DNA from 2 places in the Achromobacter sp. JUb104 genome. Region 1 is predicted to be linked to the other one. Evidence: riboswitches for the same ligand, from Rfam matches in the RefSeq annotation. Region 1 holds a riboswitch; the other holds the start of a gene.

The links. A riboswitch is a leader RNA that binds a small molecule or an ion and turns the genes downstream of it on or off. The one in region 1 is predicted to bind glycine.
Region 2: another riboswitch for glycine. It lies ahead of M2361_RS02820 (D-amino acid dehydrogenase); the one in region 1 lies ahead of gcvT (glycine cleavage system aminomethyltransferase GcvT).

Annotation. Positions count from the first base shown of each region.
Region 1 is NZ_JANUEY010000002.1:767,923-783,660, forward strand. It holds gene M2361_RS15415 (amidase) at 1-1,379, shown strand, start outside; gene M2361_RS15420 (M81 family metallopeptidase) at 1,410-2,885, shown strand; gene M2361_RS15425 (DUF945 family protein) at 3,149-5,104, shown strand; gene gcvP (aminomethyl-transferring glycine dehydrogenase) at 5,180-8,053, opposite strand; gene gcvH (glycine cleavage system protein GcvH) at 8,129-8,506, opposite strand; gene gcvT (glycine cleavage system aminomethyltransferase GcvT) at 8,609-9,709, opposite strand; glycine riboswitch at 9,802-9,926, opposite strand; glycine riboswitch at 9,962-10,057, opposite strand; gene M2361_RS15445 (ZIP family metal transporter) at 10,174-11,067, opposite strand; gene M2361_RS15450 (superoxide dismutase) at 11,097-11,711, opposite strand; gene M2361_RS15455 (NAD(P)/FAD-dependent oxidoreductase) at 11,906-13,108, opposite strand; gene M2361_RS15460 (arginine/lysine/ornithine decarboxylase) at 13,132-15,393, opposite strand; gene M2361_RS15465 (hypothetical protein) at 15,633-15,738, opposite strand, start outside.
Region 2 is NZ_JANUEY010000001.1:614,478-630,215, forward strand. It holds gene M2361_RS02820 (D-amino acid dehydrogenase) at 1-903, opposite strand, end outside; glycine riboswitch at 1,044-1,134, opposite strand; gene ampC (class C beta-lactamase) at 1,248-2,543, shown strand; gene M2361_RS02830 (3-hydroxybutyryl-CoA dehydrogenase) at 2,552-3,532, opposite strand; gene M2361_RS02835 (NAD/NADP-dependent octopine/nopaline dehydrogenase family protein) at 3,535-4,632, opposite strand; gene M2361_RS02840 (AraC family transcriptional regulator) at 5,055-6,089, opposite strand; gene M2361_RS02845 (MFS transporter) at 6,194-7,549, shown strand; gene M2361_RS02850 (Zn-dependent hydrolase) at 7,652-8,941, shown strand; gene M2361_RS02855 (ABC transporter substrate-binding protein) at 9,356-11,023, shown strand; gene M2361_RS02860 (ABC transporter permease) at 11,093-12,046, shown strand; gene M2361_RS02865 (ABC transporter permease) at 12,048-12,944, shown strand; gene M2361_RS02870 (ABC transporter ATP-binding protein) at 12,941-13,996, shown strand; gene M2361_RS02875 (ABC transporter ATP-binding protein) at 13,993-14,970, shown strand; gene M2361_RS02880 (DUF2242 domain-containing protein) at 15,075-15,738, shown strand, end outside.

The DNA of each region.
Region 1 (15,738 bases):
AACTGCTGCAGGCGTATCGCGACAAGACCCTGTCGCCCGTCGAAGCCACGCGCTCCGTGCTGGAACACATCGAGCGCTGGGAACCCCACCTGAAGGCCACCTATGCGCTGGACCCCGAAGGCGCGCTGGCGATGGCTCGCGCCTCGGAAGCCCGCTGGATGAAGGGCGAGCCGCAGTCGGCCGGCGGCTACTCGCTGGACGGCGTACCCGCCACCATCAAGGAAAACATCGCCACGCGCGGCACGCCCGTGCCCTTGGGCACCGCCGCCACCGAGCTGACCCCGGCGGCAGCCGACGCGCCGCCCGCCGCCCGCATGCGCGAGGCGGGCGCGGTGCTGCTGGGCAAGACCACCATGCCCGACTTCGGCATGCTGTCCTCGGGCCTGTCCAGCTTTCATGAGCTGACCCGCAACCCCTGGGACCTGAGCAAGAACCCGGGCGGCTCCAGCGCCGGCGCGGGCGCGGCCGCAGCGGCCGGCTATGGCCCCTTGCACATCGGCACCGACATCGGCGGTTCGGTGCGCCTGCCGGCTGCCTGGTGCGGCATTGCCACGCTGAAACCCAGCCTGGGCCGCATCCCCATCGACCCGCCCTTCATGGGCCGCTGCGCCGGCCCCATGACGCGCACCATCACCGACACCGCGTTGATGATGGGCGTGCTGTCGCAGCCCGACGCGCGCGACCACATGAGCTTGCCCTTCCAGGACTTTGACTGGCTTAACCTGGCGCAAGACGTTAAAGGCCTGCGCATCGGCCTGCTGATGGACGCCGGCTGCGGCCTGCCGCTGGACCCGGAAGTACGCGACGCCGTGCAAGCCGCCGCGCAAGCCTTCGAAGCGGCGGGCGCCATCGTCACGCCGATGCTGCCGTGGATGACGCCTGAAATGCTGGAAGGTGTGGACCGCTTCTGGCGCACGCGCTCGTCCATAGACCTGGCCGCGCTGCCGGAAGCCCGCCGCGCCAAGATCCTGCCGTTCATCCGCGCCTGGGCGGAAAGCGGTGGCGGCCAAAGCGGCGAGGCCGTGTTCAAGAGCTACTACGAAACGCTGAACGTGCGCGCCAAGACCGTGGCCGCCTGCGCCCCCTTCGATTACGTGCTGTCGCCCGTGGCGCCGGTGGTGGCGTACAACGCCGAATGGCCGTCGCCCACCAATGAGGTGGCCACCACCATGCACCACATCGGCTTCACGCTGCCCTTCAACATGAGCGAACAACCCGCCGCGTCCGTCAACTGCGGCTACACGCGGGCGGGCCTGCCGATCGGTTTGCAGATTGCCGGCGCGCGCTTTGACGACCTGGGCGTGTTGCGCGTGGCACGCGCCTGGGAACAGATGCGCCCCGCGCAGCATCCTTGGCCGCAGCCCCCCAAGACGAACTGAGCTTCCCCTACCCTTTCCACAGGAATTCCCATGCGTTGGCTCTTGGCAATGATCAAGCACGAGACGAATACCTATTCGCCCGTGCCGACCCCGCTGGAACGATTTTTCCGCGGCAGTCCTGAAATCCTGGCTGGCGACCGCGCCATCAAGGCCTACGAGAACACCGACAGCGGGCTGGGCGGGTATATCGAAGTGGCCCGTCGCGTGGGCGCGGAAATCGTTGTGCCCGTGGCGGCCGAGTCCTGGCCCAGCGGCCCCACCAGCGCCGACACCCACGAACGCCTGTGCAAGCTGGTGCTGGACCAGGTCAAGCTGGGCGGCTTTGACGCCATCTTGCTGGACCTGCACGGCGCCATGGTGGCCGAAGGCGTGGAAGACGCGGAAGGCGACCTGCTGCGCCGCCTGCGTGAAATCGACCCGACCACGCCCGTGGCCGTCACGCTGGACATGCACGCCAACATCTACGACGACATCGTCAAGAACGCCACCGTCATCAGCGGCTTTCACACCTATCCGCACGTGGACATCCGTGAAGCCGGCGTACGCGCGGCCAACGTCATCGTCCGCACGCTCAAGGGTGAAATCAAACCCGTCATGAGCTGGGCCAACAAGCCCATGCTGCCGCACATCATGTGCCAGGGCACGCACGCCGCGCCCAACAAGCCCTTGCAGGAACGCTGCAAGGAACTGGAAGCGGGCGGCGTGCTGGCGGCGTCGGTCTTCGTGGGCTTTCCGCATGCGGACATCCGCGAAGCCGGCTTGAGCGCCGTCGTCTGTACGGACGGCAACCTGCAAGACGCTGAGAAGCACCGCGACGAACTGCTGGAACGCGCCTGGGCAGGCCGCGCCGACTGGGTCTTCCACCCTGAGCCCCTGGAACCCACCATCGCGCGCGCCAAACAGATCGAGCAAGGCCCCGTCGTGTTGCTGGACCACTTCGACAACACCGGCTCGGGCGGCACCATGGACACCACCACGGTGCTGGCCGAAGTGCTGCGCCAGGAACTCGACAACGTGGTGTTCTACGCCATTTGCGACCCCGACGCGGCACAGCAGGCCGCCGCCGCGGGCGTGGGCAATACCATCACGATCAAGCTAGGCGGCAAGCTGACCATGCCCGCCATCAAGCAACCCAGCGAACCGCTGGAGGTGACGGGCCGCGTCAAACTGGTATTTGACGGCGTCTACCTGAGCCGGGGCCCCATGTACCGGGGCGTGCGCAACGACACGGGCCTGACCGTGGTCATCGACACCGGCCGGGTCGAGATCGTGGTGGTGTCGCGCCACCAGGAACCCTTCGATATCAACTGCCTGCTGTCGGCCGGCATCGACCCGCTGCAAAAGCGCTATGTGGTGCTGAAAAGCCGGGTGCACTGGCGCGCGGGCTTTTCAGATATGGCGACGGAAGTCATCGAATGTACCGGCGTGGGCGTCACCACGTCCGATTACAGCCAGCTTGAATTCAAGAACGTGCGCCGCCCGATCTACCCGTTGGACCCGCTGTAAGGCACGTTATAAATCGCTGAATCCGCGCTAAAACCGCAGGATTGTCGACAAAAAGGCCAGCGCTGATCGCTGGCCTTTCATTTTGAAACCTCCCGTAACTGCGCGCACGGTCATGTGTCCCTTCGCGTCGGTATACTCCGCCGCGGGCCCTTACAGGCCCATGAATGCGTATATGCCGGCAGCCGCGCGTGGGCGACCACGCAGCGATGGCTTGGTGCCTAGCCTGCCGGGTATGACTCGACAATCAACGAAGAAGCAAAACGATGAAAAAGAGCGTAGCGATCACCCTCGGCGTGGTCATAGTGGGAGCGGGAAGCTGGATAGGCGCCACTTGGTACACCGGCAAACGCATAGAGGAAAGCTCGCAACGCCATCTGGCCGAAGCCAACGAAAAGCTGGCCAAGCTGACGCCGTTGTTCGGTCTGCGCATTGACCAGATCAAGTACGAACGCAGCCTGTTCTCGACCCAGGCGCGCTACGGCCTGTCGCTCGTGAAGAACGACAAGACCCTGGACGACATGCCCGCCGGCATGATTGAGTTCGACGCGGTCATTGAACACGGCCCCTTCCCCAAGACCGCGCTGTCGCGCGGCGCCTTCGCGCCCAAGCTGGCTTTCGTGCACGCCGAAATCGCCAAGACGGACAACCTGAAGGAAGTGTTCGCCCTGACCAAGGACGTCTCGCCCCTGATCAGCGACGCCATGATCAGCTACAGCGGCACCACCAGCTCCACGTCCAAGATTGCGCCGGTGTCGACGACCCTGGAAGGCAATTCGATCGACTTCAGCGGCATGCTGATCACCGGCACGTTCGACCGTTCGCTGGAAGCCGTCACCGCGCACGGCGTGATGGACAAGCTGGCCATCGACGGCTCGAAGAGCAATGACCCCGTCGTCATGGCCATCACCGGCATGACCATGGACGTCAACAGCCGCATGGGCAAGTTCGGCGTGTCCATGGGCGACTCCGATCTGAAGATCAAGCGCATCGACGTCACCCGCAAGGGCGACGACATCAAGCTGTCGCTGGACAACTTCGGCTACGGCGTGAAGCTGGCCGAAGACGACAAGAACATCAACGTGCAAGCCGCCTATCAAACGGGCGACATCACCGTGAACGACGTGGCGCTGGGTAACGGCCAGGCCGTGATCAAGCTGGCCAAGCTGGACGGCCAGGCCGTCAAGCAACTGTCCGACACCTACAACCAGCTGCTGCGCCAAATCATGGCGCAAACCGAAGACGAAGGCCTGAAGGACGAGCAGATCCAGACGATGTTGGACGCCGGCGGCAAGCTGCTGGCGGGCAACCCGTCGTTCAGCATCGACCCCATCAGCTGGAAGACGCCCAAGGGCGAAAGCAAGCTGAACTTCACGCTGGACCTGGCCAACCCGGCCGACATCAAGAACCTGACGCCGCAAGAGATCGCCGTCCAGGCCATCAAGCGCATCGACGCCACGCTGATCATCTCCAAGCCGATGGTGCAGGATCTGGCCGCGCAATACGCGATCAAGAAAGAAGGCCTGACGCCTGAAAAAGCGGCCGAAGAAGCCGACGAAAGCGTGCGCCAGATGGCCGGCATGGCCGAAATGCTGAACGTGGGCAAGAACGACGGCGACAACATCGTCGGCAAGTTCACGTTCGCTGAAGGCATGGGTAACTTGAACGGCAAGGAAATTCCCGCCGACGAGCTGTTCAGCGGCCTGCTGGGCGCCACCGGCATGGGCGGCATGGACGACGATGACGAAGCCATGCCGGATATGGGCCAGGAAGAACCGGCCGCGGACGCAACGCCCGCCGTCGGCGTGATGCAGGATTTCGACCTGGACACCATCAGCAGCCTGCTGGACGACATGGGCATCACCGCCAACAAGCATGATGGCAACGAAGGCCCCGTGCTGCTGCTGGATGCCGGCAACACCGGCGCCAGCGAGCTGCGCCTGGAGTTCCTGTGCAACGACTTCACCGAAAAGTGCCTGGACCTGGTCATGACGGCCACGTACAAGACCAAGAAGCCGATGCCGCTGAAGGCCATCAATAGCTGGAACCAGGAATACCGCTGGACGCGCGCCTATCTGGACGACAAGAACCAGGCCGTGCTGCAGATGGACATGAACGCGGAAGGCGGCATCGGCAAGGACAACTTGCAGATCCTGCTGAACACCTTCATCAGCATCGCCGAAGACTTCAACACGGCAGTGCAGGCAGCGCCGGCCAAGTAAGGCTGATACCCGATCGGGCAAACGCCCAGCAAAAAGCCTCCATCTTGCGATGGAGGCTTTTTTATCGCCATTGCGTTACGCGTAAGCTTCGATCGGCAGGCAGGCGCAGACCAGGTTGCGGTCGCCGTAGGCGTTGTCCACACGGGCCACCGGCGGCCAGTACTTGGCCTCGCGCAGTGACGCCACCGGGTAGGCGGCCTGCTGGCGCGGGTAATCGTGCAGCCATTCTTCGGCCAGCAGCATCTGCGCGGTGTGCGGCGCGTTCTTCAGCACGTTGTCGTCGCGGTCACGTTCACCACGTTCGACCTGGGCGATCTCCTCGCGAATCGAAATCATGGCGTCGATGAAGCGGTCAAGCTCGGCCACGCCCTCGGATTCCGTGGGCTCGACCATCAGCGTGCCCGCTACCGGGAAGCTCATGGTGGGCGCGTGGAAGCCGTAGTCCATCAAGCGCTTGGCGATGTCTTCGGCGCTGATGCCGCTGGTTTCCTTCAGCGGGCGCACGTCCAGGATGCACTCGTGCGCCACGCGGCCATTGCGGCCCGCGTACAGCACCGGGTAGTGGTCGCGCAGGCGGGTGGCGATGTAGTTGGCGTTCAGGATGGCCACTTCGGTGGCGCGGCGCAGGCCGTCGGCGCCCATCAGCGCGATGTACACGAACGGAATCGGCAGAATGCCGGCCGAGCCGAACGGCGCGGCCGAGACCGGGCCGACCTTGGCGTCGCCAGGCAGCTTGCCCTGCTCGTTCACCACGCCCGGCAGGTACGGCGCCAGATGCGCGCGCACCGCCACGGGACCCACGCCGGGGCCGCCGCCGCCATGCGGAATGCAGAAGGTCTTGTGCAGGTTCAGGTGCGACACGTCGGACCCGAACTTGCCCGGCTGGGCCACGCCCACCATCGCGTTCATGTTGGCGCCGTCCAGGTAGACCTGGCCGCCGGCCTGGTGGACCAGGTCGCAGATTTCGGTGACGGCTTCCTCGAACACGCCGTGCGTGGACGGGTAGGTGATCATCAGCGCGGCGAGCTTGTCGCCCACCTGTTCGATCTTGGCGCGCAGGTCGGAAAGATCGACGTTGCCGTTGGAATCAGACGCCACCACCACCACGTCCATGCCGGCCAGTTGGGCCGACGCGGGGTTGGTGCCGTGGGCCGAAGCCGGGATCAGGCAGACGTTGCGCTGATGCTGGCCGTTGGCCTGGTGGTAGCCGCGAATTGCCAGCAGGCCGGCGTATTCGCCCTGCGCGCCCGAGTTGGGTTGCAGGCTGATGTTGTCGTAGCCGGTGATTTCGCACAGCGCGGCGGACAGGCGGTCGATCAGTTCGTTGTAGCCCTGGCTTTGCGAGGCGGGCGCAAACGGGTGGATCAGCGCGAACTCGGGCCAGGTGATGGGGATCATCTCGGCCGTGGCGTTCAGCTTCATGGTGCACGAACCCAGCGGGATCATCGTGCGGTCCAGTGCCAGGTCCTTGTCGGCCAGCTTGCGCAGGTAGCGCAGCATGTCGGTTTCGGACTGCACGCTGGAGAAGACCGGGTGCTTCAGGATGGCGCTTTCGCGCGCGACCGATGCGGGAATGCCGCTGGCGGCGGCCGCGTCCAGCGCGTCGATGTCGAGTTCGACGTCGTCGCGTTCCAGGCCGGCGGCGAACACGTTGACCAGCGCTTGCAGGTCAGCGACGGTGACGGTTTCGTCCAGCGACACCGCCAGGCGCGCGCCATCGACGCGGCGCAGGTTGATGTGCTCGCACTCGGCGGCGGTCAGGATGGCCGGGGTGGCGGCGCCGGTTTCCAGCAACAGCGTGTCGAAGAAGGTGTCGTTCACGACCTTCACGCCCAGCTTGATCAGTTCACCACGCAGGATGGCGGTGCTGCGCTGCACGCGCTGGGCGATGCGGCGGATGCCTTCCGGACCATGCCACACGGCGTACATGCCGGCCATCACGGCCAGCAGCACTTGCGCCGTGCAGATGTTGGACGTGGCCTTCTCGCGGCGGATGTGCTGTTCGCGCGTTTGCAGCGCCAGGCGCATCGCCGGGTTGCCTTGCGCGTCTTTCGACACGCCGACCAAACGGCCGGCCATGTTGCGCTTGAAGGAATCCTTGCAGGCCATGAAGCCGGCGTGCGGGCCGCCAAAGCCGAACGGCACGCCGAAGCGTTGCGCCGAACCAATGGCGATGTCCGCGCCCCACTCGCCCGGGGCGGCCAACAGAGCCAGCGCCAGCAGGTCGGTGGCGCAAGCGACCACGGCGCCTTGCGCGTGGGCGGCTTCAGCCAGCTTGCGGTAGTCGGACACGGAACCGGTGCTGTGCGGGTATTGCAGCAGCACGCCAAAGCACTCGGGCAGACCTTCGGCCTCGTCACCGACGGCGATTTCCAGCCCCAGGCCTTCGGCGCGCGTACGCACGACTTCAATGGTCTGCGGATGCACGTGGCGCGAAATGAAGAACACCGGGCTTTGCGACTTGGCGCCACGGCGAGCCAGCGTCATGGCTTCGGCGGCGGCGGTGCTTTCGTCCAGCAGCGAGGCGTTGGAGATGTCCAGCCCGGTCAGGTCGGCGACCATGGTCTGGTAGTTCAGCAGGGCTTCAAGACGGCCCTGCGAGATCTCCGGCTGATACGGCGTGTAGGCCGTGTACCAGGCGGGGTTCTCAAGAATGTTGCGCAGCACGACGTTGGGCGTCTGCGTGCCGTAGTACCCCTGGCCGATGTAGTTGCGAAAGACCTTGTTGCGGCCGGCAATCTGCTTCAGCTCGGCCAGCACGTCGGGTTCGCTGCGCGAGGGCGGCAGCGCCAGCGGGGCCTGGCTGCGGATCTTGGCGGGCACGACTTCGTCGATCAGGGCGTCCAGGCTGGCGCTGCCAATCACTTGGAGCATGGCGGCCTGGTCGGCGTCGGACGGGCCGATGTGGCGGGGGATGAAGTCGGTATGGGTGTCTAGGGCGCGCGACATGGAGAGATCTCGGGGTGGTGGTGCATTTCGCGAGCCGGGCGCGCCACGAGGACGGCGCGCCCGGCTCGAACCGGCTTAACCGTTGGCGACGGCTTCGTAGCCGGCGGCATCCAGCAGCTTGTCGGCGTCGGCGGAGTTCACCGGCTTGATCTTGAAGATCCAGGTGGTGAAGGCCGATTCGTTGATCAGGCTGGGGTTGTTTTCCAGTTCGTCGTTGAAAGCGACGATTTCACCGTCGACCGGGGCGTAGATGTCGGAAGCGGCCTTGACCGACTCGACCACGCCGGCGGTTTCGCCCGCCTTCAGCTTGGCGCCGACATTCACGTCGCCAACGAAAACCAGGTCGCCCAATTGGTCCTGGGCGGTGTCGGTGATGCCGACGACGAACACGTCGCCTTCAGCTTTGACCCATTCGTGGGACGAGGTGTACTTGCGATCGGTGGGCAGGCTCATGGGAAATCCTCTAGGGAATACGGGGTAGATGAATGGTGTTGCGCGCCTCGCGCGAACGCCGCGTGCGTGTAGGCAGGCGGCCGGTCGCGCGAAGCTTCGAGTTTACGAGTGTTCGACGGCTTTGCCGTTACGGACAAAAGGCAGCTTGCAGACCAGGGCGGGCACCCATTTGCCGCGGATATCGACTTCGACCGTGTCGCCCGGACGCACGCCTTGCGGCAGGCGGGCAAAGCCGATCGACACGCCCAGCGTGGGCGACATGGTGCCGCTGGTGAGTTCGCCCGTGCCGGCCGGCGTGCGCACGGCCATGTGGGCGCGCATCACGCCGCGCTCTTGCAGCTTCAGGCCGACAAAGGCGGCGGGGGTGGCGAATTGTTCCAGCGCGTCGCGGCCGATGAAGCGGCGCTCGGCGTTCTTCAAGGACACGGTCCAGGTCAGGCCGGCCTGGTCGGGCTGGGTCAGCTCGTCCATGTCCTGGCCGTACAGGTTCATGCCGGCTTCCAGGCGCAGCGTGTCACGCGCGCCCAGGCCCGCCGGGCGCACGCCCTGGGCGGCAAGGTCGCGCCACAATTGCACGACGTCGTCGGCGGGCAGGACGATTTCAAAGCCGTCTTCGCCGGTGTAGCCGGTGCGCGCGACGAGCGTGTCGTCGCCCACGCGGGCGGCGACGAAAGGCGTCAGGGGTTCGGAGACGGCCTGCCAGGCCGGACGCGCGGCCCAGACCTTGGCGCGGGCGTTGGGGCCCTGCACGGCCACCATGGCCAGGTCGCGGCGCGGGGTGATGGCGACGTCGAAATTGCCGGCCTGCTTCACACGCTGCATCCAGGCCACGTCTTTGTCGGCGGTGCCGGCGTTGACCACCACGCGCCATTCGTCGGCGGCGAAGAAATAGATGATCAGGTCGTCGATGACGCCGCCCTGCGGGTTCAGCATGCAGGAATACAGCGCCTTGCCGGGCACGGTCAGCTTGGCGACGTCGTTGGCGACCAGGCGTTGCAGGAAGGCGTAGGCGTCGGGGCCGACAACATCGACGTTCAGCATGTGCGACACGTCGAACATGCCGGCGTCCTGGCGCACCGCGTGGTGTTCCTCAAGCTGCGAGCCGTAGGCCAAGGGCATGTCCCAGCCGCCGAAATCGACCATTCGGGCGCCGGAGGCGATGTGTTCGTCGGCCAGCGGGGTGCGTTTGAGGGTTGCGGACATGCGCGAGAACTCCGGGACGGCAATGCTTTGCCAGGGTTACGGAATGCCGGTCGTGACAAGGCTGATTGCGCTTGCACGGCATCGGCTGAATCTTCCGCCCCTCTGTCCTTTTGCCTGAGAGTTGCCCCGCGCGTGGCGGGTTTGCACCTTCGGCGCCTGGGCTGCTCGCTGTGTCCCGAATTTCGGGGCGGCGCCAGGTCTCTCCAGAGTACTGTTTTGCCGCATCCACACGGTGAAAAAACCGGGACGGGGCAAGCATGTGCGGTATCGGTTACCTGAGCGATTCTGGGCGAATTGCGCCTTCGGCGGCGGCCCACTGAAACGGCCGCTCTCTCCCGCAAACATGCGTGACAGCGGCGCCAAGCATACAACGAAAACAAGCCCCGGAAAAGCGCGATTTCGGGGCTCGGCCCCTGGGCAAACCGCTGCCGGGACCCGCGCCCAGCTTGACGCCAGCGCCGAAACTAACCCAGCGCCGTGTCCAGCAGCATCATCAGCACAAAGCCCAGCATCAGCCCGCACGTGGCGTAGACCTCGTGCCCCTTGCGGTGCGACTCGGGAATGATTTCATGGCTGATGACAAACAGCATGGCGCCCGCCGCGAAGCCCAGGCCCCAGGGCAGCAGCAACGCTGACCAGCCGACGATGGCGGCGCCCAGCACGGCGCCCAGCGGCTCGACCAGCCCCGACAACATCCCCAGCGCCACGGCGAAGGTTCGCGTGTAGCCGGCTGCCAGCAACGCCACCGCCACGACCAACCCTTCGGGAACGTCCTGGATGGCGATGCCGGTAGCCAGCGCGGTGCCCGCCACCGGATCGCCGCCCGCAAAGCCGACCCCGATGGCCAGGCCTTCGGGCAGGTTATGCAAGGTGATGGCGATGACGAACAGCCAGGCCCGGCGAATGCGGCGCGACTCGATGCCTTCGCGGCCCTTGATGAAGTGCTCGTGTGGCAGCGTGCGATCCATGATGAGCAGCACGGCGGCGCCCAGCAGAATGGCCGCCCCCACCGTCAGCCCCGCGCCCCAGGGGCCCATGCCCTGGCTTTCGGCCGCCGCGATGCCCGGGGCCACCAGCGAAAACGCGCAGGCCGCCAGCATGACGCCGGCGCCGAAGCCGAACATGCTGTCCTGGACCTTTTGCGGAATGGTGCGGGCGAACAGAATGGGCAAGGTGCCCAGCGCGGTGGCGGCGGCGGCCACCAGGCCGCCCAGCAATGCGTCAGCCACGTGCGGCGCGCGCACATCCAGATAGGCCCACAACTGGTGCAAAGCCAGGCATGACACCAAAACCGCCAGCGTCCAGACACTGATGCTGGTGGCCGCGGGACGCACGCGATGACGACTGAAGGTGTTCATGGGGCGGCTGCCTCCGTCACAGAGCGGGCTTAGCCCTTCGCAGCCGCATAGCGGCGAGCCACTTCGGACCAATTCACGACATTGTAAAAGGCGCCAATGTATTCAGGGCGACGGTTTTGGTACTTGAGGTAATAGGCGTGTTCCCAGACGTCCAGGCCCAGGATCGGGGTGTTGCCCTGCATCAGCGGGCTGTCCTGGTTGGCGCTGCTTTCCACGACCAGCTTGCCGGCGGGCGTGACCGAGAGCCAGGCCCAGCCGCTGCCGAAGCGGGTCAAGGCGGCTTTGGTGAAGACCTCGCGGAAGGCGGCCAGGCCACCCAGTTCGGCGTCGATGGCGGCGGCCAGCGCGCCATCGGGTTCACCGCCGCCTTCGGGCGACATCACGGACCAGAACAAGCTGTGGTTGGCGTGGCCACCGCCATGGTTGCGGACCGCGCCCCGTATGGCTTCCGGCAATTGGTCCAGGCGCGCGACCAAGGCTTCAACGGGTTCTTCCGTGCTGATACCGGCGCCATCCAGCGCCGCGTTCAGGCTGGTGACGTAGGTTTGATGATGCTTGCTGTAGTGGATCTCCATCGTCATCGCGTCGATGTGAGGCTCCAGGGCGTCATAGGCGTAGGGCAGCGTCGGAAGGGTATAGGGCATGCATGTCTCCGTGGGATTGGTGCCTTTGCATCGAAAGGTGCCAGTCGAAATCGAAAACATAAATGATATGTATTTTTATTTGATAAAACAATGACGGCGTGGATGTTGGGCCATTACCGCAACATTAGCGCGCCATCACCGCGCCATCACTGCTTCATCACAGCGATGACGGCAACACCCAACTACAACACCAACTACAGCGCCTTGCCGCAGGCCACGCCCGAAGCCCAGGCCCATTGGAAGTTGTAGCCGCCCAGCCAGCCCGTCACGTCCACGGCTTCGCCAATGAAATACAGGCCGGACGTGGTTTTGGCTTGCATGGATTTCTGGTCCAGGCCGCGTGTATCGACGCCGCCGCGCATCACCTCGGCCTTTTTGTAGCCGGCCGTGCCGCTGGGCACCAGTGTCCATTGATGGATGTCTTGCGCCAACGCACGCAGTGTTTTGTCCGGCGCGTCGGCCAGGCGCATCGCGGCAAGGCCGGGCTTGCCGCCCTGCTCCGCCAGATGCAGCCAGCGGTCGGCCAGCCGCTTGGGCCATAACCCGGCAAGTACGGTATGCAATTGCTGCCGGTTGCCCGACTTGGAAGCCAGCAGTTCTTCGGCCAGGTCGCGGCCCGGCGCCAGGTCGATGACGATGGGCTCGCCCGGTTTCCAATAGCTGGAAATCTGCAAGATGCCCGGCCCGGACAAGCCACGATGGGTGAACAGCAGGTCTTCCAGAAATTCGCCCCGGGTCTTGCCCTGCCCCGTGTGCAGGCCCACTTCAAGCGCCACGCCCGACAGTTCGGACAGCGCCTGCCATTGCGCTGGGTCGAAGGTCAGCGGCACCAGCGCGGGGCGCGGCTCGACCACCTTCAAGCCGAATTGGCGCGCAATCTTCAAGCCAAAGTCGGTAGCGCCCAATTGCGGGATCGCCATGCCGCCCGTGGCCACCACCAGCTTGGCCGCGCGGATCACGCCTTGGCTGGTGCGCAGTTCGAAGCCCTGTTCGCCATGGCTGATCTCGGCCACCGAACAGCCCATGCGCCACTGCACATTGCCCGCGTCGCACTCGGCGCGCAGCATGTCGATGATGGATTCGCTGGAATCGTTGCAGAACAACTGGCCACGATGCTTCTCGTGCCAGGCGATGTGATGGCGCTTCATCAGCGCCAGAAAATCCTGCGGCGTATAGGCCGACAGTGCCGAGCGGCAGAAATGCGGGTTATCGGACAGAAAATTGGCGGGTCCGGTCCCGATGTTGGTGAAGTTGCAGCGGCCGCCGCCCGAAATGCGGATTTTCTCGGCCAGGCGCTCGGTGTGGTCGACCAGCACCACGCGCAAGCCGCGCTGGCCGGCTACCGCTGCACACATCATGCCAGCGGCGCCGGCGCCGAGTACGGCTACATCAAACATCAGGACTCCAGACCCGCCGGGTCTTATTCTTCGATCAGGCAATCAACGTAGTAGCGCTTTTCGCCATCCGGACCCAATTCATCGGCCAGGCCGTGAATATAGGTTTCGAAGCCGGGGAAGCGCTCGTTGAATTCACGCGCGAATTGCAGGTACTGCACGATGGTGCGGTTGAAGCGTTCGCCCGGAATCAACAGCGGAATGCCCGGGGGATACGGGGTTAACAGCACGCCCGTGACGCGGCCTTCCAGCTTGTCGATGTCGACGCGCTCGACCTCGCGGTGCGCCATGCGCGCGAAGGCGTCCGACGGCTTCAGCGCCGGCACCATGTCGCTCAGGTACATCTCGGTGGTCAGGCGGGCGACGTCGCGCGCGCGGTAGGCTTCGTGGATTTCCTGGCACAGATCGCGCAGGCCCATGCGCTCGTAGCGGCGATGCACGCGGCAGAAGTCCGGCAGGATGCGCCACAGCGGCTGGTTGCGGTCGTAGTCGTCCTTGAACTGCTGCAACGCGGTCAACAGCGTGTTCCAACGGCCCTTGGTGATGCCGATGGTGAACAGGATGAAGAACGAATACAGGCCGGTCTTTTCAACCACCACGCCGTGCTCGGTCAGGTACTTGGAGACCAGCGCGGCCGGGATGCCGGTTTCGCCGAAGCTGCCCGACATGTCCAGCCCCGGCGTGATGACCGTGGCCTTGATCGGGTCCAGCATGTTGAAGCCTTCGGCCATTTCGCCGAAGCCGTGCCAGTGGTCGTTGGCTTCCAGGATCCATTCGTCGCGGTTGCCGATGCCTTCGGACACCAGGCGGTTCGGGCCCCAGACCTTGAACCACCAGTCGTTCTTGCCGAATTCCGATTCCACCTTGCGCATGGCGCGGCGGAAGTCCAGCGCTTCGCGGATGCTTTCCTCGACCAGCGCGGTGCCTCCGGGCGGTTCCATCATGGCGGCGGCCACGTCGCACGACGCGATGATCGCGTACTGCGGCGACGTCGACGTGTGCATCAGGTACGCCTCGTTGAAGACGTTGCGGTCCAGTTTGCGGGTCTCGGATTCCTGCACGATGATCTGCGAGGCCTGCGAAATGCCGGCCAAGAGCTTGTGCGTGGAGTGCGTGGCGAACACCATCGCGTCCTGGCTGCGCGGGCGGTCCTGGCCGATGGCGTGCATGTCCTGGTAGAACTCGTGGAACGAGGCGTGCGGCAGCCAGGCTTCGTCAAAGTGCAGCGTATCGACATAGCTGCCGAGCTGTTCCTTGATCATTTCCACGTTGTAGATGACACCGTCGTACGTGCTTTGCGTCAGCGTCAGGATGCGCGGATTCTTGTTCACCGCTTCGCGCGCGAAGGGGTTGGCTTCGATCTTCTTGCGGATGTTGTCCGGGTGGAATTCTTCCAGCGGGATCGGCCCAATGATGCCCAGGTGGTTGCGCGTGGGGCGCAGGAACACCGGGATCGCGCCCGTCATCGTGATGGCGTGCAGGATCGACTTGTGGCAGTTGCGGTCCACCACGACAACGTCACCGGCCGCGACGTTGGCGTGCCACACGACCTTGTTGGACGTGGACGTGCCGTTGGTCACGAAGAAGCAGTGGTCGGCGTGGAAGATGCGGGCGGCGTTCAGTTCGGACTCGGCCACGGGGCCGGTGTGGTCCAGCAGTTGGCCCAGTTCGTCCACGGCGTTGCAGACGTCGGCGCGCAGCATGTTTTCACCGAAGAACTGGTGGAACATGCGGCCCACGGGGCTCTTCAGGAAGGCGACGCCGCCCGAGTGGCCCGGGCAGTGCCAGGAATACGAACCGTCTTGCGCGTACTTGACCAGCTCGCGGAAGAACGGCGGCGGCAGCGAATCCACGTAGCTGCGCGCTTCGCGGATGATGTGGCGCGCCACAAATTCGGGGGTGTCCTCGAACATGTGGATGAAGCCGTGCAGCTCGCGCAGGATGTCGTTCGGAATGTGTTCCGACGTGCGCGTCTCGCCATACAGATAGATGGGGATGTCGGCGTTGCGGAAGCGCAGTTCGCCGATGAACATACGCAAGTTCTTGATCGCGCTGGCCACGTCCTCGGGGGAGTCCACGTCGAACTCTTCATCGTCGATCGACAGGATGAAGGCGCTGGCGCGGCTTTGCTGTTGCGCAAACGAACTCAGGTCGCCATAACTGGTTACCCCGATCACCTCGACGCCCTCGGCCTCGATCGCTTCAGATAAGGCACGAATACCCAAACCGGACGCGTTCTCGGAACGGTAGTCCTCGTCGATGATGAAAATGGGGAAGCGAAATTTCATGCAGGCGCTCCTGGGGGCATGGCGGGTTCGGACGCGTAACGCGGCGCGAGTGTACTGCTAGTAAAAATCCGGCTGATGACAGACGGCGCGAGCCCCCGCCGACAGGCGGGAATGGCCGAATTGTAGGGCTGTTTTTCTTTCAGTCCTACGGGAAATCCCCAGATAGGCCGAACGGCCGTTGTCATCGCGCCAAAAGCGGCGGCTTTCGGCGCGGCGGCAGCGGCTGCCAAGGGGAAAACCTACCGGATGGTGCAAGCCTCACCGGCCCGCAAGGCCGAGGTGAACTGCTCGAAGTAGGCGGGAATGGACTCGGTGGCCCCGTCCCGGATGCGGCGCTCGACCTTG
Region 2 (15,738 bases), on a different contig from region 1:
GGCTTCGTCCAGCAAGCTGACGTGGGGCGCGGCTGCGCGGCTGTCGGCGTCGTCCAGGTGCACGCTGATCGAATAGCCCTTGACCGGGTAGATGTTCAACCTGTCGCCCAGCAGCTTGGCGAATTGTCTGCTGGCGGACCCCGCGCACACCACGATGGCGTCGGCCTCGTGCGGTTCGCGTTCGGTGCCGCCGTTGCGCAGTACGTCCAGCCCGTAACCGCCGTTGTGCGGGCGGATGGCGCCGATGTCGGCGTCTTGCACGAAGCTCACGCCACGGCGTTCGCAGGCGCGGGCCAGGCCTCGGGTGAACTTGTGGATGTCGCCTGTGGCGTCCGATGGCGTGTAGAAGCCGCCGTGGCATCCGGTTTGCAGGGTGGGTTCGATGGCGCGGGCTTCGTCGGCCGTCACGGCGTAGCGGTCCAGGCCGCCGGCTTGCAACAGCGTGTTGGCGCGGTGCGCCGCCTTGAAGCTGTCGGCGTCATGGTAGATGTGCAGGATGCCCCGGCGTTCCAGGTCGAAGTCGATGCCTTCGGCCTCGGCCATGTCGAACAAGTGCTGGCGCGCCTGGATGGCCAGGCGGGTAGTGGCGATGGTGTTGTCGCGGTAGTTGGGAATTTGCGCCATGAACTGCGCCAGCCACGAATACTTGTGCCAACTGAACCGGGGGTTCAGCAACAGCGGCGCGTTTTTGCGCAGCATCCAGCGCAGCCCTTTGAGAATGGTGGCGGTGCTGTTCCAGACCTCGGCGTTGCTGGCGGACAGTTGGCCGCCGTTGGCGTAGGACGTTTCCATGGCGGGATAGCGCTGGCGGTCGTAGACGGTGACCTGGTATCCCAATTTGCACAAGGCATAGGCGGACGTGACGCCGGTGATACCGGCGCCAATGATGGCGATGCGGGGCATGGTGGCTCCAGAGGGTGTGGCCGCAACCAATACGGATGCGGCACCCCATCTGTCTTTGATACCTGAGAGCTTCACCCGGCCGACGGGTGCGGCGGGGTTCCCCTTCGGTGGGCGCGCACGGCGCCTCTCTCCAGATTGTCTAGACGCGCGCAGTCCTGTTGCCTGAGAGTTTCCGGGGCGGTTGCTCCGTCGGCGCCGGCCGCAAGGGCCAATCTCTTCTACGCGGTTTTGAATCGACGGGGTAGAGAATAGCCAAGTTCCTGTCGTAATTGATTCAGGGTTAGTACTATGTCGCGTTCGCCGCCTGCGTTGTTGGACCGGCGCAAACCAAGAGGACGATAGGAATGACGTTTCACGCCGCGCGACGCGCCGTCTTGCAAGCCCTGGCTACCGTGGCCGGCGGCGCTGTGTTTTCTTTGGTGGCCGTGTCCGGCGTTCAGGCGGGCTCGTCGCCTATGAAGGCTGATCAATCCGCCACCTCGGGCCAGCCCGTACGTGCCGAGCCGGTGCCTCCTGGCGCCGATATCGACGACGCCGTGCATGCGCTGATGCAGGAGTACGACGTTGCCGGTCTGGCCATTGCCGTCACGCGCGATGGGCACCATGAGTTCCGGAACTATGGCGTGGCCTCGCTGCAAACGCACACGCCTGTCAGCCGCGACACGCTGTTCGAGCTAGGCTCCATCAGCAAGACCTTTACCGCCACCCTGGCAACCTATGCCCAAGCGTTGGGCAAGCTGTCGCTCTCCGACAGCCCGGCGCGCTTCTTGCCGACCTTGCAAGGCACGGCATTCGGCAAACTGAACCTGATCCACCTGGGTACCCACACGGGTGGCGGCTTTCCCTTGCAAGTGCCGGACGTTGTGACGGACGACGCCCAACTGATGGCCTACCTGGCCGCGTGGACGCCGCGCTACGCGCCGGGCACGTACCGCACCTATGCCAACCCCAGCATCGGCATGCTGGGCGTGGTGGCGGCCAAGAGCCTCGGCCAGCCTTATGCTGAAGCTATCGAGAAGACGCTGTTGCCCAAGCTGGGCTTGTCCAACACGTATATCCACGTGCCGGCCGCCAAGATGGGCGACTACGCGCAGGGCTACAACAAGCAGAACGCGCCCGTGCGCGTGAACCCGGGTGTGCTGGCCGACGAAGCGTACGGCGTGAAGACCAGTGCCAGCGACCTGATCCGTTTTGTGGACGCGAACATGGGTGTGGCGTCTGCCCCGCGCGAATTCAGCGCCAAGGCCGCGCGGGAAGCGAGGATTGCCAAGCGCGTCATTGGTGACACCGTAATTGCCAAGGCGCTGGCGGATACGCACGTGGGCTACTACGACCTGGGTCCGATGACGCAAGACCTGGCGTGGGAACAACTGGCGTACCCGGTGACGCTGGAAGCGCTGGTTGCCGCCAATGCCGGCACGATGAACAGCCAGAGCCAACCGGCCAAGGCCTTGACCCCACCGCAAGCGCCGCGCGCCGATGTGTGGATCAACAAGACCGGTTCCACCAACGGCTTTGGCGCCTACGTGGCGTTCGTGCCGGCCAGGAAGGTCGGCGTGGTGATCCTGGCGAATCGGAATATTCCGAACGAAGCGCGCGTGCGCCTGGCGTATCGCATTCTTGAGGCGGACGCGCACTGAGGGCTTGGCTAGCGCGCACCACCCGCGCGCGGCAATAGCCCCATCACTTCCAACCGCTTGCACAACTGTCCCAGGCGCTCCATTTTGTAGGCATCCACGTCTACGCCGGCGTAGTCGTAGAAGCCTTTGCCATCTCGCAGCCCATTGCGGCCTTGTTCCATGTTGCGGGCGATGACGTCAGGCGACGCGAAGCGCGGGCCGATCTCGCTTTCAAGGTAGCGCGACGCGTAGTACAGGATGTCGCCGCCACCCCAGTCGATGAATTCCAGCAAGCCCAGCACCGAAAAGCGCAATCCGAATCCCAGGCGCACGGCGGTGTCGATGTCTTCGGCGCTGGCCACGCCTTCCTCGACCATGCGGGCGGCTTCGTTCATCGCCAGTGCCTGAATGCGCGGCACGATGTAGCCCGCCGACGGCGCGCACTGCACGGGCACCTTGCCGGCCTGACGTAGCACGTCCAGCAAGGCTTGCAAGGCGGCATCGTTTGTACGCGGCCCACGGCTGACCTCAACCAGCGGAATCAGATAGGCCGGGTTGAGCCAGTGCGCGTTCAGAAAGCGTTCCGGGTGTTGCACCAGTTCCGCCAGCTCGGTCACCAGAAATGTTGAGGTGGTTGACGCAATGACGGCGTCCTTCGCGCAGACCTGCCCCAACCAGGCGAAGGCGTCGCGCTTGGCGTCCAGGCGTTCGGGCACGGCTTCGAAGATGACGCGCGCGTGTTGAAGATCGGCAATGGCGTCGTCGCGCCCGCACAGGCGCACGCGCTGCATGGCGGTGTCGGCCTGGTCGGCGTCCAGTAAACCCAGGCGGCTTAGCGTGCCCAGTTCGCGGCGCAGGTTGGCCCGCACGCGCGCGTGGTGCTCGGCTTGTTCGGCGGGCGTTCTGGGCTTGATGTCGATAAGCGTCACGTCGCGGCCGGCATGCACGTACGACAAGGTGATGCCTTCGCCCATGCGGCCGGCGCCGATCACGCAGATTCTGTCTTCCATGTTCAGCACCCCTGTTCCAGCAATTCCGCCATGCCGGCGCGCGACAAGCGGTCCAGGCCCAGGCGTTCCAGCGTGCGGCCCTCGGCGTAGAGATCGCGGCCGGTGATGGCGCTGGCGATATTCAGCAGGCCCTGCGCCACCGGCGTCGGCACGCCCGCCCAGCGGCCGGTGGATACCAGGAATGACAGGCCCAGCCGCGTGTCTTCCAGCATGTAGCGGTGCGTGTGCAGGTCGATGGTTTCGCGCCAGTCGCCGCTGTCGGTCAGCTTGCCGTGCGCGCCGCGGCCGTACATCCATTCGTCGCCTTCGCTGGCGTAGTGGTCGGCCAGCGGAAAGTGCGGCGCGGCGTAGCCCAGCGCCTCGCGGATGGCCACGCGTTCGGCGTCCAGTGCGTCGGTCACGCGGCGGATGGACGGCTGCGTGCCTTCGTTATGGATGTCCCACTTGTCGAAATGCTCCAAGGGCCCGGCATTCATCAGAATAAGCGGCGGGTGAATGATGGGGCCGGCGTTCATCAGCGCGCCGGCCAGCCCGTCTTCAATGGGTTCAATGCTGGGGTAGGCCTGGCCCAGCAGCGCCAGCGCGTTGTCGGCCAGGCGGCTGGGAAACACGCCCGTGGGCAGGCGCGTGGCGTAGCCGCTGATCACCACCGTGTTGCCGTGCTTGCGCGCCAGATAGGGCAGGGTGCCGGTTTCCGCGTAGGCGACGCGGGCGGGGTTGCCGGCGTCTTTCTGCGCGCGCGCGAAGAGGTAGCTGCCGAAGGTTCCGGGTGGCAGGAACACCACCTGGCCGTCTTGCAGCAGCGGCGCCAAGGCGGGGGCAAGCGCGTCGTGGGTGGTGCAGGGCAGGGGAATGACCAGCACTTGCGCGTCGGCCACGGCGTCTTGCAAGGCGTCGGTCAGCGCCAGATGGCCGGGGCCGGAACCCAAGGGAACCTGACGGGTGCCGCGATAGTCGGTGACCGTCAACGCGCCGGCATCGCGCAAGCCCCGGAAGGCGGCGCCGTCGCGGCGCCACCAGCGCACCTCGTGTCCTTTTTCGGCCAGTTCGGCGGCTGCCGCGTAGCAGCCGTGTCCGCCGCCTATGACGCTGATTCGCATGATCAAGCTCCTTCGATGAAGGCTTGATCCTAGCGGTGGTGCGTGGCGCGGGCTGCGCCAAACGCGCAAGCGCCGTTCAGATCCGGCAAGGGATTACAACGCGCGCAACCCGTAGGATGGGTGAAGCGCGAGAATCCTTAAAAAAGAACAATGCTGCGCAACGCGCGCAACCCATCAAGCAGCGATGGAATTCTTAACCCCCGCAGCCACGACACCACCTCCGCGCGATGGGTTACGCGCGATCTCCATTCCATTTTTTTTGGATGGCGTCTCGCGCTTCACCCATCCTACGATGCTGGCGCAAGGTGTCCGAGGGCAGGCAGCTATGAGTTACGCGCGAATGCTGCGCAACGCGCGCAACCCATCATGCAACGGCGGAATTCTTAACCCGCGCAGCCACAGTACCACCCCCGCGCGATGGGTTACGCGCGATCTCCATTCCATTTTTTTTGGATAGCGTCTCGCGCTTCACCCATCCTACGATTTTGGCGCAGGGTGTCCGATGGCAGGCGGCCGTAGCGCTTGCGGTAGTGGGTGGCGAAATGGCCGAAGCTGGTTACGCCGTGGCGCAGCAGGATGTCGGTCACGCTGTCGCCCGCGCGGGCCTGTTCCAGCGCGGCATGCACCAGCGTCAGGCGCTGGTTGCGCACGTAGTCGCTGGGGCTCTGCTTGAGAAACTGCGTGAAGCCGTTTTGCAGCGTGCGCACGGACACGCCGCAGTGCGCCGCCAAGTCAGCCAATGAGATCGCCTCATCGACATGGGTCTCGATGTAGTCGCGCGCGCGGCGCACATGCTGCGGCAAGGGCTGGCGATGGTCGGCGCGCAGCGCGTCGGAATAGTTATGCGGCAACTGCGTCAGCAGCAAGGCCAGCAGATAGTCGGAAAAGCCCGCCGCCAGCGTCTGCGTCACGCCATCGATGGCGGGGTGCTGGTACAGCCGGCAAAGATAGTCCAGCGTTTCGCGCACGGCGGCCAGGCCGGGGGAATCCGGGCCGACTGCCAGGTCGAAGACCAGCGCGTGCTTGATGGGCCGGTCCAGCAGGCGTTGCAGCTGATGTTCAAGCGCCTGGCGTTCCACGCGCAGGATCAGGTTGCGGCAGTCGCGGCCGATGCTGATGATGCTGGGTTCGGACGGCGACGAAATCGTCAGGCTGCCCGCTTGCATGGCCGCGCTGCGCTTGCCCAGCGTGACCAGGCCCGAGCCTTGCAGCGTGATGCGGATCAGGTAGTAGCTGGCGATGTCGCCCGCGTCGATCTCGACTTCGGCGCCGTAGTGCAGATCAAACAGCGCGGCGTTGCCGAAGAACACGCCGTACAGCCGCGACTGCAAGGGTTTTCCCTGGGCGACGCACATGCGGTGCGACCACAAATGTTGGCTGACCTGATCCTTGACCTCGGCGGCGTTGCCCGAGTTCAGCAAGCAATGGCGGTTCAGCGGATAGGTGTCGTTGAACATGCTTTCCTGCGCGGTGGGAACAGTCGTTGCGCGCGGCGTATAGAGTCCAGCGGCGCAAAGACCTACAAACGATGGACAAAACAAGGACAAGACAAGGGAAAAACATGACTGACGCCACGCTGCCGCCACTGGCCAAAAGACGCTACGCCTACGAGTGGTACGTCGTGGTGATATGCATGCTAGCGTACATATTTTCCTTCGTCGACCGGCAGATCCTGGCGCTGATGATCGAACCGATCAAGCACGATCTGCAACTGTCCGACACGCAGTTCAGCCTGCTGCACGGCCTGGCGTTTTCCTTGTTCTATGCCGTCATGGGCATTCCCATCGCCTTGCTGGCCGACCGCTATTCGCGCCCGAAGATCATCGCGATCGGCGTGGCGTTCTGGAGCCTGGCGACGGCTGCCTGTGGCCTGTCGCGCAACTTTGCGCACATGTTCCTGGCGCGCATCGGCGTGGGCGTGGGCGAGGCCGCCTTGTCGCCCGCCACCTATTCCATGCTTAGCGATATGTTCCCGCGCGACAAGCTGGGCCGGGCGGTGGGCGTCTATTCGATAGGTTCGTTCATTGGCGGCGGCATGGCCTTCCTGATCGGCGGCTACGTCATCAACCTGCTGAAAAGCGTGGACAGCGTGGTGGTGCCCTGGGTGGGTGCGATGCGGCCCTGGCAGGTCACGTTTTTTATCGTGGGCTTGCCCGGCTTGCTGGTGGCGCTGCTGATTCTGCTGACCGTGCGCGACCCGCAGCGCCTGGGCCTGCGCCGCGCCGCCGACGGCCAGGCGCAAAAGCCCAGCATCCGCGACACGTTCCAGTTTCTGGGCCGGCACCGGCGCACCTTCTTCTGCCACTACCTGGGCTTTTCTTTCTACGCCATGGTGCTGTTCGCGCTGCTGAGCTGGACGCCCGCGTTCTACATGCGCCGGTTCGGCATGTCGCCCGTGGATACCGGCTACATGCTGGGCGTGGTGGTGCTGGTGGCCAACACGGCCGGCGTCTTCTGCGGCGGCTGGTTGATGGACGGGCTGGCCAAGCGGGGCTATCGCGACGCGCCGTTGCGCGCGGGCGTGATCGGCGCGGTAGGCATGGCGCTGCCGGCGGTGGCGTTCACGCAGGTGGACAGCTTGTGGCTGTCGGTGGGCTTGCTGCTGCCCGCCATGTTCTTCGCTTCGTTTCCGATGCCGACGTCCACCGCCGCGATGCAGATCCTGCCGCCCAATCAGATCCGCGCGCAGGTCTCGGCGCTGTTCCTGCTGATCTCCAACCTGATCGGCCTGGGGCTCGGCACCACGGCGGTGGCCTTGCTGACCGACCGGCTGTTCGGCACCCCCGGCGCGGTGGGGCAATCGCTGTCGCTGCTGATTGCGGGGGCGACCGTGCTGTGCGTGCTGCTGCTGGCGGCGGGCTGCGCCAGCTATCGGCAGAGCCTTACGCAAGAGCACGGCCAGGCCAACGTCTTGTAAATGGGGCTTGGCAGGGCGCTGGTACACAGCGCAGAATCGGGCGAATCCTAACCAGAACCCGTGCCGCGAGCTTGCGCGGCCGCCATGTCAACAGGAGTCCCCATGAGCCTTGCCCCCGCTACCGAAACGCTGGCCGACCTGCGCGTGGATGGCGCGCGCCTATGGCAGTCATTGATGGATCTGGCGCAGATCGGCGGTACTGAAAAAGGCGGCGTGTGCCGCCTGGCCTTGACCGACCTGGATCGCCAGGGGCGCGACCTGTTCGTGCGCTGGGTAGAAGAGGCCGGCTGTGACGTGCGCGTGGACGCCATCGGCAATATCTTCGCGCGCCGCCCGGGCCGCAACAACGACTTGCCCGCCGTCATGACCGGCAGCCACATCGACACCCAGCCCACGGGCGGCAAGTTCGACGGCAACTACGGCGTGCTGGCCGGGCTGGAAGTGTTGCGCACGCTGAATGACCATGGGGTGCAGACGGAAGCGCCGCTGGAACTGGCCGTGTGGACCAATGAAGAGGGCTCGCGCTTTGTGCCGGTGATGATGGGCTCGGGCGTGTATGCCGGGGCCTTTACCTTGCAGCATGCGCTGGCGCAGCAGGACCGCGAGGGCGTGAGCGTCAGCCAGGCCCTGGAGGCCATCGGCTATGCGGGCCAGGTTGCCGTGCCGCCAGCGCGGCAGGACGGCGTCCCTGCCTATGGCGTAGGCGCCTACTTCGAGGCGCACATCGAGCAAGGTCCCGTGCTGGAAGCCGCCGATACGGTGATTGGCGTGGTGACCGCTGCCTTGGGCCAACGCTGGTACGACGTGGTGCTGACGGGCGTCGAGGCGCATGCCGGCCCCACGCCCATGCCGCTGCGCCGCGATGCCTTGCTGGCGGCGTCCGAGCTGGTGCTGGCGGTGAACCAGATTGCCCTGGCGCACGCGCCGGATGCGCGTGCAACGGTGGGCTGGATGGATGTGTTTCCCAATTCCCGCAATGTGATTCCCGGGCGCGTGCGCCTGACGGTGGACCTGCGCGCGGCGGACGACGACACGCTCTCGGCCATGGACGCAGCCTTGCGCGCGGCGGTGAGTGCCGCGGCCGATAGCCGTGGCGTCACGGCGCAGATCGAGCAGGTGGTGTACTTTGCGCCGCAACCGTTCGCGCCCGCCTTGGTGGAGTCGGTGCGCGAGGGCGCGCGCGAGCTGTCCTTGTCGGCGATGAGCGTGGTCAGCGGGGCCGGGCACGACGCGGTCTATGTTGCCCGCGTGGCGCCTGCCGCCATGATCTTCGTGCCGTGCAAGGACGGCATCAGCCACAACGAAATCGAAGACGCGCGCCCGGATCATCTGGAGGCAGGATGCAATGTCCTGCTGCGCGCCATGCTGGCGCAAGCGGGCGTCGCCAACTGATGCGTTGATGCGCTAATGCGCCGACGCGCTGATGCGCCGACGCGCTGATGCGCGGACATGTGCATGCTGCACCAAGGCGGCGCACGGGGCGCGCACGTCGCGCCGCCTTGGTGCCTGCCGCCCATCTGGCTTCTAGCCCCCCCGTCTCTTGCCCACGTGGCCCCGCACCCGCTGGTATTCCCTTTGCTTTGATCTTCCACGCGCGCACGGATGCGTTCGCACGGCGGGCGGGCTGGGCACCGCGCGCCACGCCGCACCCAGCATCATCACGCCCCACCTTGGGACTATCCCTGACTCTGCCTCCCACCTCCAAAAATGGCACGGATATTGCTTATACAAAATCTGTGTACTAACCCTGTTCACGCGCGCCGCACCCTCGCGGGGAAGGCCTTTTGCAAGACATTGGAGAACCACATGCAGACACGGAGTTTCCGCCTCAAGTCCTATGCCGCCGCGCTTGCGTTGACGGCGGCCGGCGTTGCAGTGATTGCCCCTGGCGCGGCCCATGCCGAAAAGGTATTGCGCATCGGCATGACCGCCGGCGACATCCCCCGCACGCTGGGCCAGCCCGACCAAGGCTTTGAGGGAAACCGCTTCACCGGCATTCCGATGTACGACGGCCTGACGCAATGGGATTTGTCCAAGAAGGACGGGCCCAGCGTGCTGATCCCCGACCTTGCCGTGTCGTGGGACGTGGACGCGGCGGACAAGACCAAGTGGGTGTTCAAGCTGCGCCCCGGCGTGAAGTTCCATGACGGGTCCGACTTCAACGCCGACGCCGTGGTCTGGAACGTGGGCAAGGTGCTGGACAAGAGCGCGCCGCAGTTCGACGCCAGCCAGGTTGGCGTGACGGCCTCGCGCATGCCGACTTTGAAGTCCGCGAAAAAGATCGATGACCTGACGGTGGAATTGACGACGTCCGAGCCGGATTCCTTCCTGCCGATCAACCTGACCAATCTGTACATGGCGTCGCCCGCGCAGTGGAAGAAGAAGCTGGCCGAGGTGCCGGCGTCGGTCACCGATGCGGCCGAGCGTTCGCAAAAGGCCTGGGCCGCCTTTGCCGCCGATGCCTCGGGCACCGGCCCCTTCAAGATGGCCAAGTTCGTGCCGCGCGAACGGTTGGAAGTGGTGAAGTACGACCAGTACTGGGACGAAAAGCGTCGCCCGAAGATCGACCGCGTGGTGATGCTGCCGCTGCCCGAAGCCAATTCGCGCACGGCCGCCTTGATGTCCGGCCAGGTGGATTGGATTGAAGCGCCGGCGCCGGATGCCTTCGACGCCATCAAGAGCCGTGGCTTCATCATCTATTCCAATGAACAGCCGCACGTGTGGCCGTGGCAGTTGTCGTTCAAGGAAGGTTCGCCGTGGCTGGATGCGCGCGTGCGCAAAGCGGCCAACCTGTGTGTGAACCGGGGCGAGCTCAAGCAGTTGCTGGGCGGCATGATGGCCGAACCCAAGGGCACGGTGCCGCCGGGCCATCCGTGGTGGGGCAATCCCAAGTTCGACATCAAGTACGACCCGGACGCGGCGCGCAAGCTGATGACCGAAGCCGGTTATTCCCAAGCCAAGCCGATCAAGGTGAAGGTGCAGACGTCGGCATCGGGCTCCGGCCAGATGCAGCCTCTGCCCATGAACGAGTTCGTGCAGCAGAACCTGAAGGACTGCTACTTCGACGTGAGCTTTGACGTGGTGGAGTGGAACACCTTGTTCACCAACTGGCGCAAGGGCGCCAAGGACCCGTCCGCCAACGGCAGCGACGCCATCAACGTCAGCTTCGCGGCCATGGACCCGTTCTTCGCGATCGTGCGCTTTGTCAGCACCAAGACCTTTCCGCCGGCCTCCAACAACTGGGGCTATTTCGGCAACGCCGAAATCGACGGCTTGATCAAGGATGCGCGCACCACCTTCACCCCCGCCGAACGCGACGCCGCCTTGGCCAAGCTGCATGCGCGCGTGGTCGAAGAGGCGCCGTTTGTCTGGATTGCGCATGACGTCGGCCCGCGCGCGATCTCGCCGAAGGTCAAGGGCGTGGTGCAGCCCAAGAGCTGGTTCATCGATATCGCCACCATGTCGATGGATTGATCCTGAACGCGCTGGATGCCGCCCGCCGACTTGTGCGCGCGGCGTCCAGCGCCCTAGCCGGTGACGCCTATGCTGTCTTACATCTTGCGGCGCATCGTGTACGCCTTGCCCATCATGGTGGGGGTCGCGCTGCTCTGTTTCCTGTTGATCCATCTGGCGCCTGGCGATCCGCTGGTGTCCATTCTTCCTCCCGATGCGTCGGCCGACCTGCAACGGCAACTTATGCAGCTCTACGGCTTTGACCGCCCCTTGATCGAGCAATTCGCCGGCTGGCTGTGGCGCGCGCTGCATGGGGACCTGGGTACGTCCATCGCCACCGGCCGCCCCGTTTCCGCCGAGGTCTTCAAGGCGGTGGGCAACACCTTGCGGCTGGCCTGTCTGGCCACGCTGCTGGGCTTTATCGTCGGCGCCTTCCTGGGTTTTGTCGGCGGCTACTTCCGCAATTCGCCGATGGATCGCGTGGCGTCCTTCGTGTCGGTCATCGGCGTCAGCGTGCCGCACTACTGGCTGGGCATGGTGCTGGTCATCATTTTCTCGACGCAACTGATGTGGCTGCCGCCCACGGGCGCGGGGCCGGGCGGGTCGGGCGAATGGGTGCCGGACTGGGCGCATTTCCGCCACATGATCCTGCCCGCCGTGACGATGTCGGTGATACCGATGGGCATCATCGCGCGCACGGTGCGCGCGCTGGTGGCCGAGACGCTGTCGCAGGAATTCGTGGTGGGCCTGCGCGCGCGCGGCCTGACCGACCTGGGCGTGTTCCTGCACGTCGTCAAGAATTGCGCGCCCACCGCCTTGGCGGTGATGGGCCTGCAACTGGGCTATCTGCTGGGCGGCTCCATCCTGATCGAAACGGTTTTCTCGTGGCCGGGCACGGGCTTCCTGCTCAACGCCGCCATCTTCCAGCGCGACCTGCCGCTCTTGCAGGGCACGATCCTGGTGCTGGCCTTGTTCTTCGTGGTCTTGAACCTGGCCGTCGACATCCTGCAAGGCCTGTTCGACCCTCGCATCGAAAGGAGCTGACATGACCGATTCCGTTGCCAGCCTGGCCGCCACAGCGGTCGTGGCGCCCGTGGCGAGATCGCCGGGCTATTGGTCGAACGTGCTGCGCCGCTTGCGCCGCGACCCCGTGGCGCTGGCCGCAGGCGGCGTCATCCTGGCGCTGATCATCATCGCCATCCTGGCGCCGTGGATCACGCCGGCGGACCCGTTCCATGCGTCCATGCTCAAGCGCCTGCGGCCCATCGGCACCGAGGGCTATCCGCTGGGCGCCGACGAGCTGGGCCGTGACATGCTGTCGCGGCTGATGCTCGGGGCGCGGCTGTCGTTGTTCATGGGCATCGTGCCGGTGATTGCCGCCTTCGTGGTGGGCAGCGCCATCGGCATCCTGGCGGGCTACGCGGGCGGCTGGACCAGCACGCTGATCATGCGAGTGGTGGACGTGTTCTATGCGTTTCCGTCGGTGCTGCTGGCCATTGCGCTGTCGGGCACCTTGGGCGCGGGCATCTTCAACGCCATTCTTTCGCTGACCATCGTCTTCATTCCGCAGATTGTGCGTGTGGCCGAGAGCGTCACCACGCAGGTGCGGCGTAGCGACTACGTGGACGCGGCGCGGGCCTCGGGCGCATCGCCCTTGACCATCGTGCGTGCGCACGTGCTGTCCAACGTGCTGGGCCCCATCTTCGTGTATTCCACCAGCCTGATCTCGGTGTCCATGATCCTGGCCTCGGGCCTGTCGTTCCTGGGCCTGGGCGTGCGCCCGCCCGAGCCGGAATGGGGCTTGATGCTGAACACCTTGCGCACCGCCATCTACACCCAGCCCTGGGTCGCGGCGCTGCCGGGCGTGATGATCTTCATCACGTCGATGTCCTTCAACCTGCTGTCCGACGGACTGCGCTCGGCCATGGAGGTCAAGGAATGAATGCGGTCATCGACGCAGTGCGCGTGGCGCACGAAGACGTGGGCGGCCCCGCCCAGCCCTTGTTGAGCGTGCGCGGCCTGATCAAGCACTTTCCGCTGAAGCGCGATCCGCTCTCGCGCGGCCGGGGCGGCAACTCGGTGCGCGCGGTGGACGGCGTGGACTTCGACGTGAAGAAGGGCGAGACGCTGGGCGTGGTGGGGGAATCGGGTTGCGGCAAGTCCACCACCGCGCGGCTGGTCATGCAGCTGATCAAACAGGACCAGGGCGAACTGGTGTTCGACGGCATGGCGGTGGGCTCGCGCGCGCTGGCGCTGCGCGAATTCCGTCGCCAGACACAGATGGTGTTCCAGGACAGCTATTCGTCGCTGAACCCGCGCATGACGATCGAAGATTCCGTGGCCTTCGGCCCGCTGGTGCACGGCAGCCCCAAGCGCGATGCCATCGCGGTGGCGCGCGGGCTGCTGGGCCGCGTGGGCCTGGATGCGCAGCGCTTTGCGGGCCGTTACCCGCACGAATTGTCGGGCGGCCAGCGCCAGCGCGTGAACATCGCGCGCGCGCTGGCCTTGCACCCCCGTCTGGTGATTCTGGACGAAGCGGTGTCCGCGCTGGACAAGTCGGTCGAGGCGCAGGTGCTGAACCTGCTGCTGGACCTGAAAGACGACTTCGGGCTGACTTATATGTTCATCAGCCACGACTTGAACGTGGTGCGCTACATCTCGGACCGCGTCATGGTGATGTATCTGGGCGAAGTCGTGGAGCTGGGGCCGGTGGATCAGGTGTTCGACGCGCCGCGCCATCCCTACACGCAAGCGCTGCTGCGTTCCATGCCGTCGATGGAACCCGGACAGCGCACGGAATCGGCGCCCTTGTCGGGCGACCCGCCCAACCCGATCGACCCGCCTTCTGGTTGCCGCTTCCACACCCGTTGCGCGTTTGCGCGCGCCGCCTGTGCGGCCGAGGCGCCGGCCATGACGCAGCAGGGCGACCATGCCGTGCGCTGCCTGATCCATCAACCCGATTCCGGCTATGCCGCTTCCGGAGCGCTGACATGACCGCGACTACATCCCCCTTGGTCCGCATCCGTAACCTGGAAGTCGCCTTTCAGGCGGGCGCCAAGACGGTGCATGCCTTAAATGGCGTGAACCTGGAAGTGGCGCGCGGAGAAGCGGTGGCGCTGATCGGCGAATCGGGCTCGGGCAAGAGCGTGACCCTGCGCGCGCTGATGCGGCTGCACCCGCCGCGCCGCACGCGCATCAGCGGCGAAATGACAGTGGATGGCCGAGACGTGCTGGCGATGAACGCCCGCGAGCTTGCCGCCATGCGCGGCCCGGTGGTGTCGATGGTGTTCCAGGAGCCGCTGCTGGCGCTGGACCCGGTCTACACCGTGGGCCGCCAGATTGAAGAGATGGTGCGCCGGCACACCGGCAAGAGCGCCGCCGAGGCGCGTGCCCGTGCCTTGTCGCTGTTCGAGCGCGTGCGCATTCCCAGCCCCGAGCGCCGGCTGCAAGCCTATCCGCATGAAATGTCCGGCGGCATGCGCCAGCGCGCCATGATTGCGCTGGCTTTGTCCTGCAACCCCAAGGTGCTGCTGGCGGACGAGCCCACCACCGCCTTGGACGCCACGGTGCAGATCCAGATTCTGCTGTTGTTGCGCGAGCTGCAACGGGAACTGGGGCTGTCCATCGTGTTCGTGACCCATGACATCGGCGCGGCCGCGGAAATTGCCGACCGGGTGGCGGTGATGTACGGCGGGCGCATCGTGGAGCAGGGCAGCGTGGCGGACCTGTTGCGCGCGCCGCGTCATCCGTACACGCTGGCGCTGCTGAAGGGCCGCGCGCATGGCGCCATGCAAAAGGGCCAACGGCTGGAGACCATTCCGGGGTCGCCGCCCGACCTGGCAGCCTTGCCGCCCGGATGCGCGTTCGCGCCGCGTTGCGGTTTTGCCGAGCCGCGCTGCCAGGCGGCGGTGCCGGACATCGTGCCCGTGGCGGCGGGACACGAGGTGAGGTGTATCCGGGTGAATTAACTGTTTCAACGCATCACCGGCCAGGGGGATCCGGCCGCCAGCCATTCGCCAGCGGTTTCTTTCTGGTCGATAATGCCCGCTTTACGCCAAAAGCTGGACCCCTCATGCCCTGCATTACCCGTCGTCTGCCTGTGTCCCTGTTTGTCTGCCTGACGGCGATCCTGGCGGGATGCACCTCCCCCAAACCGGCCTACGAACGCGAAGACTTCACGCAGAACGACGTGTTCTCGCGCACCTTCCCCACCGCCAGCACCACGGCCTGCGACGCGGGCCGCCGCGCCTTGCTGAGCCAGGGCTACAACATCGATCGCTTCGACCCGGCGCGGGTGTCCGGCCACAAGAACTTCCAGGGTGAAGACGGCTTGCACACGCAGATCAATTTCAATATCGACTGCGCCTCGGACGGCAGCGCCAACCAGCGCGCCACGGTGTTCGCCAATGCGGTGCAAGACCGTTATTCCATCAAGCGCACCAGCAGCTCGGCCAGCGTGGGCGTCAGCGTGTTGGGGCAGGTGTCGATGCCGTTTGGTTCCAGCGACGATTCGCTGGTGAAGACGGCCAGCCAGACGGTGTCGCGGCCGAAGTTCTACGAAGGGTTTTTCCAGCTCTTGCAGCGTTTCCTGCCCGATGCCGAGGCCGCCGCGGCGCCCCATGTTTCGCCCAAGCTTGCGCCCCAGGTTGTGCCGCAGGTTGTGCCCCATTCGGCTCCGCCCAGCCCGGCCGGAGCCACTCAGCCCGTACCGTCCACGCCGCCGGCAGCGTCCAAGC